DNA from 2 places in the Gilliamella sp. CG25 genome. Region 2 is predicted to be linked to the other one. Evidence: riboswitches for the same ligand, from Rfam matches in the RefSeq annotation. Region 2 holds a riboswitch; the other holds the start of a gene.
The links. Region 2 has a riboswitch for preQ1 ahead of queD (6-carboxytetrahydropterin synthase QueD). Riboswitches for the same ligand answer to the same signal wherever they lie in the genome.
Positions count from the first base shown of each region.

Region 1: linked by a shared signal. The riboswitch ahead of queF (preQ(1) synthase) and the one ahead of queD (6-carboxytetrahydropterin synthase QueD) in region 2 are both predicted to bind preQ1.

Region 1 is NZ_JBIDFJ010000009.1:108,715-116,145, reverse strand. Features, by position in the region: gene ACGH6P_RS08460 (MG2 domain-containing protein) at 1-3,436, opposite strand, end outside; gene ACGH6P_RS08455 (7-cyano-7-deazaguanine/7-aminomethyl-7-deazaguanine transporter) at 3,706-4,389, opposite strand; gene queC (7-cyano-7-deazaguanine synthase QueC) at 4,586-5,245, opposite strand; gene queF (preQ(1) synthase) at 5,273-5,746, opposite strand; PreQ1 riboswitch class I at 5,749-5,793, opposite strand; gene ACGH6P_RS08440 (DUF1090 domain-containing protein) at 6,035-6,472, opposite strand; gene coaA (type I pantothenate kinase) at 6,490-7,428, opposite strand.
Region 2 is NZ_JBIDFJ010000004.1:148,146-155,576, forward strand. Features, by position in the region: gene ACGH6P_RS04845 (DeoR/GlpR family DNA-binding transcription regulator) at 1-288, shown strand, start outside; gene ACGH6P_RS04850 (Cof-type HAD-IIB family hydrolase) at 326-1,129, opposite strand; gene clpB (ATP-dependent chaperone ClpB) at 1,472-4,042, opposite strand; PreQ1 riboswitch class I at 4,326-4,371, shown strand; gene queD (6-carboxytetrahydropterin synthase QueD) at 4,375-4,797, shown strand; gene ACGH6P_RS04865 (7-carboxy-7-deazaguanine synthase QueE) at 4,800-5,414, shown strand; gene pgeF (peptidoglycan editing factor PgeF) at 5,768-6,535, opposite strand; gene rluD (23S rRNA pseudouridine(1911/1915/1917) synthase RluD) at 6,546-7,431, opposite strand, start outside.

The DNA.
Region 1 (7,431 bases), on a different contig from region 2:
TGACTCCTAATTTCCATGAACGGTTGATTTTATAATCCGATCCATCATTCAATTTAATTCCTGTTACGGTGACTGTTATGGTTCCTTGACCATAGCCGTAATCAGCAATAATAGGGATTTGAATAATATTTTTCTGCTTTGTATCAAGCTTAAGATTGATAGATTTCGATTCCGTTTGATAAACCAGTCCTGAGGTTGCGACATCAATTTTCATGGTTTGAGTTGTATCAGTCAAATTATGGATATCTAATGCTAATTCAGCACGATCTCCACCTGATATAAATCGAGGAATAGACAATTCAGCAATCACAGGAGAAGCAACAATCATCGCTTGCTCAGCTTTACCAAAGCGGTTGTCATCCCATGCTTGCGCCATTAAACGTAATTCTCCATTAAAATTTGGTAATGCTAACTCAACAATTCCTTCACCATTTTCATTTAATTGGATCGTTTTGAGTTGTTGAGCAACGATGTTTACTTCCGTTAATGGTCTTTTACCGCCTGCGGCTACCGCATCACCACCAAAACTCATTTTAATGTTTCGTCCTTTTGCCTCAATTAACTTGCCGTATACGTCATACTGATCAACATCATATCGTTTACGTCCTAAAAATGAGGTATAAGGATCGGGCGTTGCGAAATTAGTTATATTCAACACGCCTGCATCTACCGCAGAAACTAAAACTGTTACGGTCTGATCTTTATTAATTGCTTGTTTATCCATTCTTATTTTAATTGGAATGGTTTTTTCTGGCTCGGTTTTATTCGGTGCGTCAATCTTGATATTTAATTGACGATTTGACGTGTCTAACGGTAAATAAAGTAGACCTACCGCCCGTTTAACCGTTTGTACTTCAGCATTCGTCGATGGTCGGATAATCATTGCATTTATATAAATATCGTGACGTTTCCAATCATTAATTGGGATTTCAACTTCAAGACCTTCATCGTCAACGGTAATTTCTTTTTTCCATAATGTTCCATCGTTGGTTTCAAGTGATATGTAACCTGAACCGGCAGCCGGCGCTTGTACGTGTACTTTTGCTGTATCACCAACCGAATAAAATGCTTTGTCTATACTCAATTTTACCTGATCTGGACGCAAATTATTTGTACCTTGAGTATTATCTTCCCAGTCATAGCCAGCCCAAAAACGAATGTTACTTACTACATTGGTATTTGGATCCACAATTTCCATTCGATATGCCCCATAATCATCAGGTTGATAGCTGACTTTAGCTGTAGCGTTTTCATCAATGGAAATCCTATTTTCTGAAACAACAAACTCTTTTAAAGTTGAATGTTGCTCCCAACCACTACCATCAGACCAAGACCAATAATAATTTCGACGCTCACGCACTACACGGGCTATTAAATTATTTGTAGCAAGTTTTTCACCTTGCTTATTCACGTAAGCGACTTCAAACTCCGCTAAAGCGCCAATGTCAACAGTTGGACGCTGACTATAAGTATCCATCTGCCAATTGTAATAAGGTTCGTCACTAAATAAAGTACGTAAAGCGGGAAGTTGATTTGCTGGCCAAATATCTTGAGTTGCATAACGAGTAACTGGTCTTCCACCCGAATCCAATAAACTTATATTTGTCACGATTCTAATAGGTTTTTTTACACGAGCCCACTGATCTGCACTAAGCTTGATTTCTGTTTTACCATTATTATCCAAAGTTTCATCAATTTCAGACAACTCAGTATAATCTGTCTCACCTTGAACATTTCCGATTTTAAAATCATTTAATCCCTGAACAGTTCTTAAATTTTTATAATAGTTCCTACCATTCAATTTATTCCCAGAAGCTGGTGCACCATAGAGATACCAACCTTTTATACTAAATTCCACGTCTTGATCAAATGATATAGGTTCATTAGAAGGCGCTTTGATTTCCATTGCCATTCTTTCTGGCAGGAACTCTTCTACTTTAAAATAAGAAAAACGATAGTTGTCATCACCGACATTAATACGAAGTGACCATTTACCTGTTGGCGCATCATTTGGTATCGTGAACTCAACTTGATATAAACCATGCGTGTCTGGTTCTTTTTTTACGTAACCACTTGCTATAACATTATCGTCAGAAGAGAGCACCTCAACCATGATTGGTTGATCAGGTAATTGTTGTCCGTCAGCATCACGTAATAATGCGTTAAAATAAACCGTTTCACCTGGACGATATAAATCGCGAGGCCCAAAAATAAATAATTGTTTTGAATAAAAAGTTGAACCAGATAGATTAAAGTCCGTTAAATTTAGGGCATTACGATTAATGGTGACAAATGAAGTCTGGCTTCCATCATCGGCTGTTAATAATGAATAATTAGATCCTTCTGGTAATGTGATCTCAGCAAAACCTTCATTATTCGTTTGGAATGAAAGGGTATTACAATTATTATTGTTGTCATTTGAAGAGTTAACACAAAGTAGCGATAAATTTATGTTTGGTAACGGTTTGCCATTATCTAATCCATGAGTCATCACCAATAATTTACCATTGTTGTAAGCATGAATAGCTATCCCAATATTACTGATTGAAAATAATGTGGCAGGCAATTCATCATTATAAGATCCAGCTTTATCCATTATTGCAAGATAAATGCCTTCTTTATTTATTTCTGAAAACTTAGATAAATCCAGTAATAGTGTTTCTTGAGTATTTGGTGTAGGATTGAGATCAAACCTTGAAGAAAAAGATAAATCCATATATTCTTCAAAATTTTGTGAACGCCAAGTATAATAACGGTTTATAAATCCGTAATTCGTAATAAATTTAGCTAACTTTTCTGGTTTGATTCGATAAAAATTAATATCGACTTTATCAATATTCAGTGTCGTAACCGGTAAACCATTCATGGATTTGCTGGGTAATAATACTCCACTACTTGAAAAAGCAATAAAAGGCTCACGATTTTGGGTATTAATTTCAATTTGATATACTGAGGATAAACTCTTATCATTGATAGCAGATAGCATTTTATCAATGGTCAAGGTTAACTTACGATTCGGTTCAAGGAATCGATGCCTTAATTCCAAACCGTTATTTGAAAGCTCCCATGCGCCATCAACCGTTCCTTTTTCCTTATCGACAAGTCTTAGAAGATTAGAAAAATTGAGTTTAGGGTTAACCGGAACAGAAAACGTAACAACTAAAGTACTCGAACCATCAAGTATCATTTCTGAGGTATCAAGGACAGTAAAAGGGTTATTTTTATATTTTTCTTTTAACTCAGGAGTAACAGTAAATATACTTTGAGTTTGATTATTTTGATTCGAATTAATCTTTGAAGTATTGTCATTGACAGATTGAGTTGTTGTCTGACTATCTTTTTTTTCATTAGCTATCGATGAAGATTTATTATTATTATCACAACCGATTAAAACCAAAATTAAGCTCAACACGCTTAACCCTTTAATAAAGCTCATTATTTTTCACCTATTTTCTATTCCAAATATTACATTATCAACATTTTTTGATTATCTATATTATGCACTGCCTAAAAACGTTTGGCAAAAGTTGTTTTTAAAGACAATGCCACTTCTTCAAGTATGTCTGATAAAAAAATTATCTTTTATTAAAACATATTGTTAATAGAAACCATTGCCATTAGATGAAGAGACAAAACTCATTTATTCATGAAAATAAATGAGTTTTGTAAATAGTGGAAGGCGCTTCGTTACAAAAGCGAACAAAATTATGAATTGGCGCTATCTAACGTCATTAATCTTTTCATTAAAAAATTTAAAATAACACCATAAAGGGGTAAGAAGAATAATCCACAAATTAAAATTTTAAAGCTATAGTCAATCGAGGCTATTTCGATCCAATGATTCGCCATAAATTCGTCGTTACTTTGATAAAAGGCAATCGCAAAAAAGACAATAGTATCAATACCATTACCTAATACCGCTGACGCCGAAGGCGCAACCCACCACGCTTTATTTTTTCGTAAATAATTAAACACGGTAATATCCATCAGTTGCCCAACCAAATAAGCAGCAAAACTGGCTAATGCAATACGAAAGACAAAACTGTTAAAATCACACAACGCTGAAAATCCCATCCAATGCCCTTCGAAAAATACAACCGAAATGGAATAAGAAAACAGTAAAGCCGGTATCATGACAACAAAGATAATTTTTCTGGCAAGGCTGGCACCAAATACCCGAATGGTTAAATCGGTGGTTAAAAAGATAAATGGAAAGGTAAATGCTCCCCATGTGGTATGAAAACCGAAGATATCAAACGGGATTTGTACCAAATAATTGCTTGATGCAATAACTAAGATATGAAAAAAAGAGAGCCAACAAAGTGCTTTACGCTGCTGAGCTGGAGTAAATTTTTTCTGTAATGAGTCTGAGTGAATATTCAAATACATATTCGTTTCCTTTTTTGAATGGGGTGAGAGAACCCATGATGTTTAACATAAAAATGATGTAATTAAGGTAAAAATGTCGGATTACCTGAATTTAATTACATCGATATTTAATATTGTTAACTTGTTATACAAAAATACTTGTTATACAAAATAATCGTTGATGATTTGCCTGCATTCATTTAACCGTCAGACACGACTATGTTGTGACATCGGTTAAATATTGATTTAACCCTTTTTCACGCAGCTCACAACTTGGGCACTGACCACATCCTCCGTCAACCCCGTAATAACAAGTGTGAGTGTGTTGTCGGATATAATCAAGATAACCGAGTTTATCAGCCATTTCCCATGTTTGCGCTTTAGTCAGATACATTAAAGGGGTGATGATGTTAAACGTGTAATCCAAGGCTAAATTCATCGAAACATTCATGGATTTAATAAAGATATCTCGACAATCCGGATAACCACTAAAATCAGTTTCACATACGCCAATAATAATATCTTGAATAGCATGTTGTTTGGCATAACACCCCGCTAACAATAAAAATAGCATATTACGCCCGTCAACAAAGGTATTCGGATAATTCCCTTCTTGAGCGGCTTTGATTTCTTGTGAATCATCAATCAAGGCATTATTGGTCGTTTGTTTGATCACTGAAGTATCAATGAGGGTTTGCTTTACACCAAGATCGTCAGCAATCCATTTGGCTTTTTCAAGCTCAATGGCATGTCGTTGACCGTATTGAAAGCTGATTGTTTCAACGTTTTCACGTCCATAATCAGCAATGGCTTGCAGCAGGCAAGTGGTCGAATCTTGCCCACCCGAAAATATCACAAGTGCTTTACGATGTTGCATTAAAAAATTCCTGTTAGGCTGATGAGATTAGCGATTATCGACTTTTTCAGGATAAAGATCGTGATTAGCTAAACGATTAAGCGCAATTTGTTCCCAGTGAGTACCGGGTTTACCGTAATTAGCATAAGGATCAATAGAAATACCACCTCGAGGCGTAAACTTACCCCAGACTTCGATATATTTGGGATCCATTAATTTAATCAGATCTTTCATGATGATATTAATGCAATCTTCATGATAATCACCATGATTACGGAAGCTGAACATATAAAGCTTAAGTGATTTACTTTCGACCATTTTGATATTCGGTACATACGAAATGTAGATCGTTGCAAAATCAGGTTGACCGGTGATAGGACAAAGACTGGTAAATTCTGGGCAATTGAATTTTACAAAATAGTCATTACCAGGATGTTTATTATCAAAGGTTTCCAGAATTTCTGGACAATAAGTTGTAGGATAGCGAACAGACTGATCGCCTAGCAGTGTAACGTTACTCATAATTTTCCTTAGTTTTTTTGCGTGGGAGGTTTACGAACCACGTGATAATGCGCACACCTTACCTTTTTTTGTGATAAAAGTCTAGCCTATTGCTTAATCACTTAGCATAACGGCGTTAAACGCTAAGTTAACTTAATTTGCTTGAAAATTGGGTCATTTTGGTTAAACAATAGCAATGCGTGTTGAATAAGAAAGTTGTCATCATCAACGGGATAACTCACAACGTTATCACTATTTTGATGATGACAAATTTGGAGGATAATCTTAATAAAAGCTAAAAACTAAGATTTACTTCGATTTCACTGCTTTGTAGAAGTTGTCCAATTTATCTTTAGCTTCCGCAAGTTCTTTTTCAGCATCATTTAATTTTGCGGTTTTTTCGGCAATTTTTTGGTTATCACCTTTGAGTTTTGCCTCTGCTAAATCTTTTTGTCTTTCTGCCACTTTTTCAGTCTTATCAGTAATATTCTTTTTGTATTCGGCTTCTAAATTATCATCTTTACAATGCATTTTGACATTTAACAATGCTTTTTCTAATCCTTGAACACGTTCAACATTATCGGTTTTTTGGGCTTGTGTAATTTGTGCTTCAATTGCCTCTTTTTTGCCGGCACAGGTTTGCCCTTCATGATCATCAACGTTTGCGGCACAAACACCTAATGTAAGGGTTGTTAAAAAAGAAAGCAGTGTTAATTTACTTACAGACGACTTAATTGTTGATTTCATAATAATTCCTCTTAAGTTTATTTTCTTAATTGAACACAATCGACTTTATGGTTTTTGCCTTTCGTTAATATTAAACTTGCTCGCTCTCTTGTCGGTAAAATGTTTTCGATCAAATTTAATTCATTGATTTCTCGCCAAAGACGATTAGCGATATTTATCGCTTCTTGCTCTGGAAGCTGTGAATAGTGATTAAAATATGAGTTAGGATCACTAAAGGCGCCAGCTCGAAATTTTAAAAAACGATTCACATACCAATCATGTAGAAGCGACAAATCTGCATCAACATAGATCGAAAAATCAACATAATCTGAAACAAAGACTCGGTTGGTATTTTGTGTAAAATTTAAGGTTCCTTGTAATACGTTTAATCCTTCTAAAATGAGAATATCAGAACTATCTATAACGATTTCTTCATTATCAACAATATCATAAACCAGATGTGAATAGACGGGTGCTTTAACTTGAGATTGACCTGATTTTACATCAGCAACAAAATTGATCAACCTTTTAATATCATAAGATTGTGGAAAGCCTTTTTTGTTCATTATGCCACGCTCTTCAAGATATTTATTAGGATATAAAAAACCATCCGTTGTGACTAATGCAACTTTTCGATGTTCAGGCCAACGACTTAATAGTGCTTGTAAAACACGTGCAGTCGTACTTTTACCTACTGCTACACTCCCTGCTATACCGATAACGTAAGGGATTTTTTGGGTTTTACCTAAAAATTTAGCAAGAACAGCCTGACGGCTAAAACTATTATTAATATAATAGTTGAGCAATCGGGATAAGGGTAAGTAAATTTCGCTGACTTCATCTATGGACAAATCTTCATTAATCCCTTGCAATGAGGTGAGTTCCTGAGGGGTTAATGTCATGGGTTCAGCATTACGCAAACTAGCCCATTCTTGGCGGCTAAACTGCATATAAGGACTAAGATGATTTTTCATCATGTC
Region 2 (7,431 bases):
GATACCGTTAATCAAATCCGAAATATGGTCTTTGATCAAACCTTTATTGGCGTTTGTGGACTTGACCCGCATGCGGGGTTAAGCGCAGTTTATTATGATGATGCCTGCTTCAAAAAAGAGGTCATTGCTCAAAGTAATGAGGTTATAGCCGCAGTGATTGCCGACAAAATGCAACAAGTTGCTCGCTATAAAGTTGCCACTTGTGAAGATATAGATATCATTATCGCTAGTCGAGATAGCAAAATTGAGGGATTTGAAGATTTTAATCTCAAAATAGAAATCGCTTAATAGATTCAGCTGTCATCAACTCAATCTGAGCATGCCATCATTTGCTTTGCAATTCAATTAGTTGCTTTATCGTATTCAGTACCGCACTATCATCATTGAAACCGGTGATAAATTTAGCGACAGCTTTGGTTTCTTCAAATGCATTACGCATTGCAAAACTATACTCCGCTTGTTCAAGTAATTCTATGTCATTGTAACCATCACCAAAAGCCATGGTTTCATGATAATTTACCCTAAGTAGTTGTTGTAATTTTTTGATAGTATTTCCTTTATGAACATCATGCTGAGTGATATCAATCCATGTAGCTTCAGATACCACTATATAAGCTTGGTTTTCAAAAGGGGTTAAATCCTGTCGAGTTTGTAAACATTGTCCTTTTTCATCATATACAGTGATTTTGATAAAGTCATCAGCGATATGAGTCAGATCATCCACTTCAATTATGGTTGCATAAGAACCTCGGACTTTAGCTTTTAATCGTTCAGGTAAATGGGCTTTGATGACGGCTCCTTGAGCAGTACAAGCAATGATAACGTGCGCTTTACTAACTTGTTCCAAGGTTTTTATCATACGCTGCCCTAGTTCATTAGGGATGAATGAGCGATAAATAAATTCACCTTTATGTTTTATGGTCGTTGCGCTATCACCGACTATCCAGATTTTGTCGCTGTAATCACCAAAGAGTTCTTCAACCCGTTCACATTGTTTCCCGGTACAAGCGACAAAATGAATTTGTTGCTCAGCCATAAGCGCATACACTTGCGAAAATAGCTGACGGTCATAATCACCTTGGCTATTTAAAAATGTCCCATCTAGATCACTTATAATCAATTTAATCATTTTATTATCCTTTCTCATTGCAATTTCATTTAATCAATCAAGATATGATTGATTATGATGCTTTATGATCGATTTAGCAATATTGTAATCGTTCAGGATGAGATCATGATCACAAAAAATGAAGTCATTTAAATTCTATTGATGTTTTTCAATTAGGAAATACTCAATATTATTAACATTTTAAAGTTATTATTAGTGCAAATGAGTTAAAACGAGAATGGATCGATTGATTATTGAGAGATCTAAAATTGACGATGACTTATTTACCGCAATATACACTGTTAAAGTGACGGATCGGTATAATAAAAAAAAACCGACCATTAAGGTCGGTTTATTTGTTGATTACTGTTTAGCTTCGATATTATCACCCACCAAATCCAAATGAATGGTTTTACCTGGTACTAATTTACCGGACAATATTTGTTGTGCTAATGGGTTTTCAATTTCTTGTTGAATAGCGCGTTTTAACGGTCTTGCACCATAAATTGGATCGAAACCAACTTTAGCAAGATGTTCTAACGCTGCATCAGAAATATCCATTTCATAACCTCGTTCATCTAAGCGTTTTTCAACATGTGCCAATTGAATTCTAGCAATCGCTTTGATGTTTTCTTGACCCAGTGGATGGAAGACCACCGTTTCATCAATACGGTTGATAAATTCGGGTCTAAAATGTTTAGTTACCACAGTCATAACTAATGCTTTCATTTCGTCATAACTAAGCTCAACTTGTCCTTGAATTAAGTCAGAACCCAAGTTAGATGTCATGATGATAACCGTATTGCGGAAATCCACTGTACGACCTTGTCCATCAGTTAAGCGACCATCATCTAAGACTTGTAATAAAATATTAAAGACATCCGGATGCGCTTTTTCCACTTCATCCAGTAAAATCACTGAATAAGGTCGACGTCGTACGGCTTCGGTTAAATATCCGCCCTCTTCATAACCAACATAACCAGGAGGCGCACCAATTAAGCGAGCAACGGAATGTTTTTCCATGAATTCAGACATATCAATCCGTACCATGGCATCTTCACTATCAAACATAAAGTTTGCCAATGCTTTACAAAGTTCGGTTTTACCCACACCTGTTGGACCTAAGAATAAGAAAGACCCAATCGGTTTATTCGGATCAGAAAGACCAGCACGGCTACGACGAATAGCATTTGCTACAGCTTCAACGGCTTCATCTTGCCCAATAACACGTTTATGTAAAGCGTCTTCCATGTGTAATAATTTATCTTTTTCACTTTCAAGCATTCTCGAAACAGGAATACCCGTCGCTTTCGATAATACTTCGGCAATCTCGTTATCGGTCACTTTGTTACGCAATAATTTCATGGTTTTACCTTCTAATTGCGTAGCTGTTGCGAGTTTCTTTTCAAGTTCCGGAATTTTGCCATATTGCAATTCCGACATCTTGTTTAAATCCCCAGCTCGACGAGCTTGTTCTATCTCAGTGCGAGCTTTTTCCAACTCTGCTTTGATATTCTGAGTGCCCGAAAGTGCAGCTTTCTCTGATTTCCACTCTTCTTCAAGTGACGCATAATCCTTTTCTTTTTCAGCAAGTTCATTATTTAACATCTCAAGTCGTTTTTTACTGGCATCATCCGACTCTTTCTTAAGCGCTTGTTGCTCAAGTTTAAGTTGAATGATACGTCTTTCAAGACGATCTAATGATTCTGGTTTAGAATCCATTTGCATACGAATACTCGATGCAGCTTCGTCAATCAAATCAATGGCTTTATCTGGCAACATACGATCTGAAATATAACGATGCGATAAGGTTGCCGCTGCCACAATGGCTGGATCGGTAATTTGAACATGATGATGCAATTCATAACGCTCTTTCAAACCACGCAAAATGGCAATGGTGTCTTCAACAGTCGGTTCAGCCACATAAACTTTTTGAAAACGACGTTCCAATGCAGGATCTTTTTCAATATATTGACGATATTCGTCAAGTGTTGTTGCCCCAACGCAGTGTAATTCACCACGAGCTAATGCTGGTTTTAACATGTTTCCGGCATCCATAGCACCATCGCCTTTACCTGCACCGACCATGGTGTGAATTTCGTCGATAAACAGAATAATACGACCTTCTTCTTTAGCGATGTCTTTAAGGACAGCTTTCAAACGCTCTTCGAACTCACCACGATATTTAGCACCAGCAATTAAGGCGCCCATATCCAAGGATAAGACACGTTTATTACGTAATCCCTCGGGAACTTCACGATTCACAATACGTTGTGCTAAACCTTCAACAATCGCAGTTTTACCCACACCCGGTTCACCAATTAACACAGGATTATTTTTGGTACGACGTTGTAACACTTGTATCGTACGGCGAATCTCTTCATCACGCCCAATAACTGGATCGAGTTTACCTTGTTCTGCACGCTGTGTTAAATCAATAGTATACTTTTTCAACGCACCACGTTGATCTTCTGCATTTGGATCATTCACGTTGTCGCTTCCTCTTAATTGATTGACTGCTTGAAGAAATTTATCTTTAGTGACACCCGATTTTTTTAGGATATCGCCAAGGCTCCCTTTTTCATCTAATGCAGCTAATATAAATAGCTCTGAAGAGATATAACTATCTCCATTTTTTTGAGATAATTTATCGCATAAATTTAAAACTTTAATTAAATCTTGAGAAGGGATAACTTCGCCACCGACACCCTGCACTTGAGGTAATCGGTCAATGGATTGATTTAATTCTTGTTGTAAAATGGCATTATTTGCCCCAGCAGCTGCCAATAATGGATTAACACTACTGCCTTCTTGATTAAGCATTGCTGAGAGTACATGAATAGGCTCTATATATTGATTATCTTTACCTAATGCTAAAGACTGCGCATCAGCTAAAGCTTGTTGAAATTTGTTTGTGAGTTTATCTAACCTCATATTATCTATCTCCTTAGCAATAAATTTGGCATAAATGATTAAACACTTATACCATTTGCATAATGACTAAATGAGTGTGGAAGGAAAAATTTCAAGAGCTTGTCAAGAATTTTTTTACAGATAATAAAAATTAACTTACGCAAAACATTTTAGACCTAAAAATGATAAATTTAAATATATTTACAATCGCATCCTAAATAGGATATCCGGTTTCAGATAATCATTGAAAGGTGACAAATAACTTGATATCTATTATATTAACCGCTTTCTTTTGTTAGGTTATCTAACCGTGGTTCGTGATCCATCCCACGAAAAAAAACTAGGAATGTAAAATGTTCAAAATTGCCAAAGAGTTCCAATTTGATGCTTGTCACATGTTAGACGGGCATAACAAGAAATGTCATAACCTGCATGGTCATACTTACCGTTTAATTGTCGAAATTAGTGGTGAACTCATTAAAAAGGGTTCCAGCGAAGATATGGTAATGGATTACGCTGATCTCAAATCCATTGTAAAAAAACATATTATTGATCCGTTCGATCATGCTTATCTTTACCACCAAAATAATGTTAATGAATGCCGTATTGCTAACTTATTGCAAGAAATGGATCGAAAAACATTCGCTTTTCCGTGTCGAACAACCGCTGAAGGAATGAGTCAATACATTTTTGATTGTTTATCGAACTATTTACCCATATCCAAGATTAAACTGTGGGAAACCCCAAGCTCTTACTGCGAGTATCAACGGGGTTAACTATGCTTGAGTTTCGTATTGTTGAAATCTTCGAATCACTGCAAGGCGAAGGTTATAATACCGGTATGCCCGCCATTTTTATTCGCTTGGCAGGTTGTAATCTAAATTGTTGTTGGTGTGATACCAATTTTCGCCAATATACCCGTTTCACATTAGATCAACTTCTCGACAAAGTGAAACAGTATAAAAGCAAAAATATCATTATTACGGGTGGCGAGCCAACCTTAGTTAAAGATCTATCTAAATTACTCTTCCCCCTTAAACAAGCGGGTTATTTTATTGCTATTGAAAGTAATGGTTTAGGCAAAGTCGACGCTTTAATTGACTATATCGCTCTCAGTCCTAAGTTTTGCTATCAATCACGTTATCAAAAAATAGTTCAGTCAATTGCTAATGAAGTGAGAATCGTTGCTGAAAATCATCCTGACTTCATTTCGTTTTGCCAATATATTGAACAAAATATTCAAGCTAAACGCTATTACTTATCGCCTTGTGAAAGAAATGGCGAGTTTAACATGCATGACACAATCATATTACTTGGACAAATTAATCAAAATCGTATTGAAAATAAATGGTTACTGAATATTCAAACGCATAAATTTGCTAATATTGAATAATTAATCACGAAAAAGCACATCTGTTTACCGTTAACGGCTCATAATTTTGCCCTGAACGATTGTAATGATTATATAACTTAATAATTTAATAAAGTTTTTGTTACGAAAATAAGAATAACATGTTTGAACTTTGCATACTATTAGCCAAGATTAACTTGCTCAAAACATGAAAGATAAATTTTTAATGAAAATTAACTTAACTTCACTAAGTTAAACACGTAAGAATGATTATTTAGCTGGCAGAAGAGAAGTTTTATATTTTAAGTCACCAAAATAGAATAACTGAGGAACGTCATGATTGGTTTCTTTATTTGCCAGCTAATCTGAGAATGTTTGCACCATTTTTTTAAATATCACTCAAACCAAATCATTGATGCCATTCTTCCTGTTCGGTTTTCTCGTCGATAAGAAAAGAATTTATCTTGTTCGGTATAAGTACAATAATCACCACCAAATATTTTATTTACACCTATTGAATTCAAACGTTGTTTGGCAATTAAGTAGAGATCGGCCAAATATTTTTGCTCTGGTATATTGATTAATTTAAATGCACTTTTTGCTTCTGGATCGATGGCCTCAAATTGTTTTTTTATTTCTTCCCCTACTTCATATTTTTTGGCACTTATGGCTGGTCCCATCCAAACCATAATTTCGGATGGTTTACAGGAGAATTTTTTAACGGTTTCTTCTAAAATTCCATTGCACAATCCTCGCCAACCCGCATGCGCTGCCGCGACCTCATCGCCTTTCGAAGAGCAAAATAATAAAGGCATACAATCGGCTGTTAACACAACACACACTTGCTTTGCTTGATGAGTATAAGCCGCGTCAGCTTCAAATATTTGTTTATTATTAACGATTCCAGTGGGGGGTTGTAATTTTATTTGTGAAATATCAAGGGCGACAGTACTATGAGTTTGATTAAGCCAATAAGGTTCGCTGGGTATTTGTTCAGCGGTAATTAAGCGTTTTCGGTTTTCTGCAACATCATTTATATTATCACCGGTACGCCCTCCCATATTTAAACTTTCAAATGGCGGCATACTGACACCGCCCATTCGTGTTGTGGTCAACGCTCGAACATTTTTCGGCGCAAACCAGTAAGGATAAATCGATTTAATCATTTTTCTTTCACCAATCCAGCTCATGTTTATATAATTCTGTATCTTCTTGTAATGCTTCAACTAGTCTTTGCATATCTTCTGGTATAGGCGCATGCCATTCCATTTGCTCACCCGTTACTGGATGATATAACCTTAACATGGTTGCATGTAATGCTTGCCTATCAAATTCTCGTAATGTGTTAATAAGTGTTTCGCTTGCCCCTTTTGGTGGTCTTGGACGTCCGCCATAAAGAGGATCACCGACCAAAGGATGAGCAATATGTGCTAAATGTACTCGAATTTGGTGTGTTCGTCCAGTTTCTAATCGTAAACGCAATCTTGTATGCAATCGATATTTTTCTAAAACACGATAATGTGTTACAGCAGGTTTTCCTGTCGGAAACACAGCCATATGAGTTCGTTTGGTAGGGTGTCTGGTAATCGGCTGATCTATCGTTCCTCCCGCCGTAATAATACCCATAGCTACCGCTTCATACTCACGGGTTATTTCTCTTAATTGTAGCGATTCGACTAAATGCGTTTGGGCAACGATAGTTTTAGCAACGACCATCAAACCGGTCGTGTCTTTATCCAACCGATGAACAATACCTGCACGTGGAACGCGAGCAATTTCAGGGCAGTAATGTAATAACGCATTTAATACTGTGCCATTTGGATTACCTGCACCTGGGTGAACAACTAAATCTCGTGGTTTATTTATCACTAAAATATCATCATCTTCATAAACAATATTTAATTTAATATCTTCTGGTTGATGATAAGTCTCTTCTTCAATCTCAGTATGAATAATAATTTTTTCACCACCCAATACTTTCTCTTTGGGTTTATTAACTATCACATCGTTTACTAATACTTTATTATTGATAATCCAGTCTTTAATTCTTGAGCGAGAA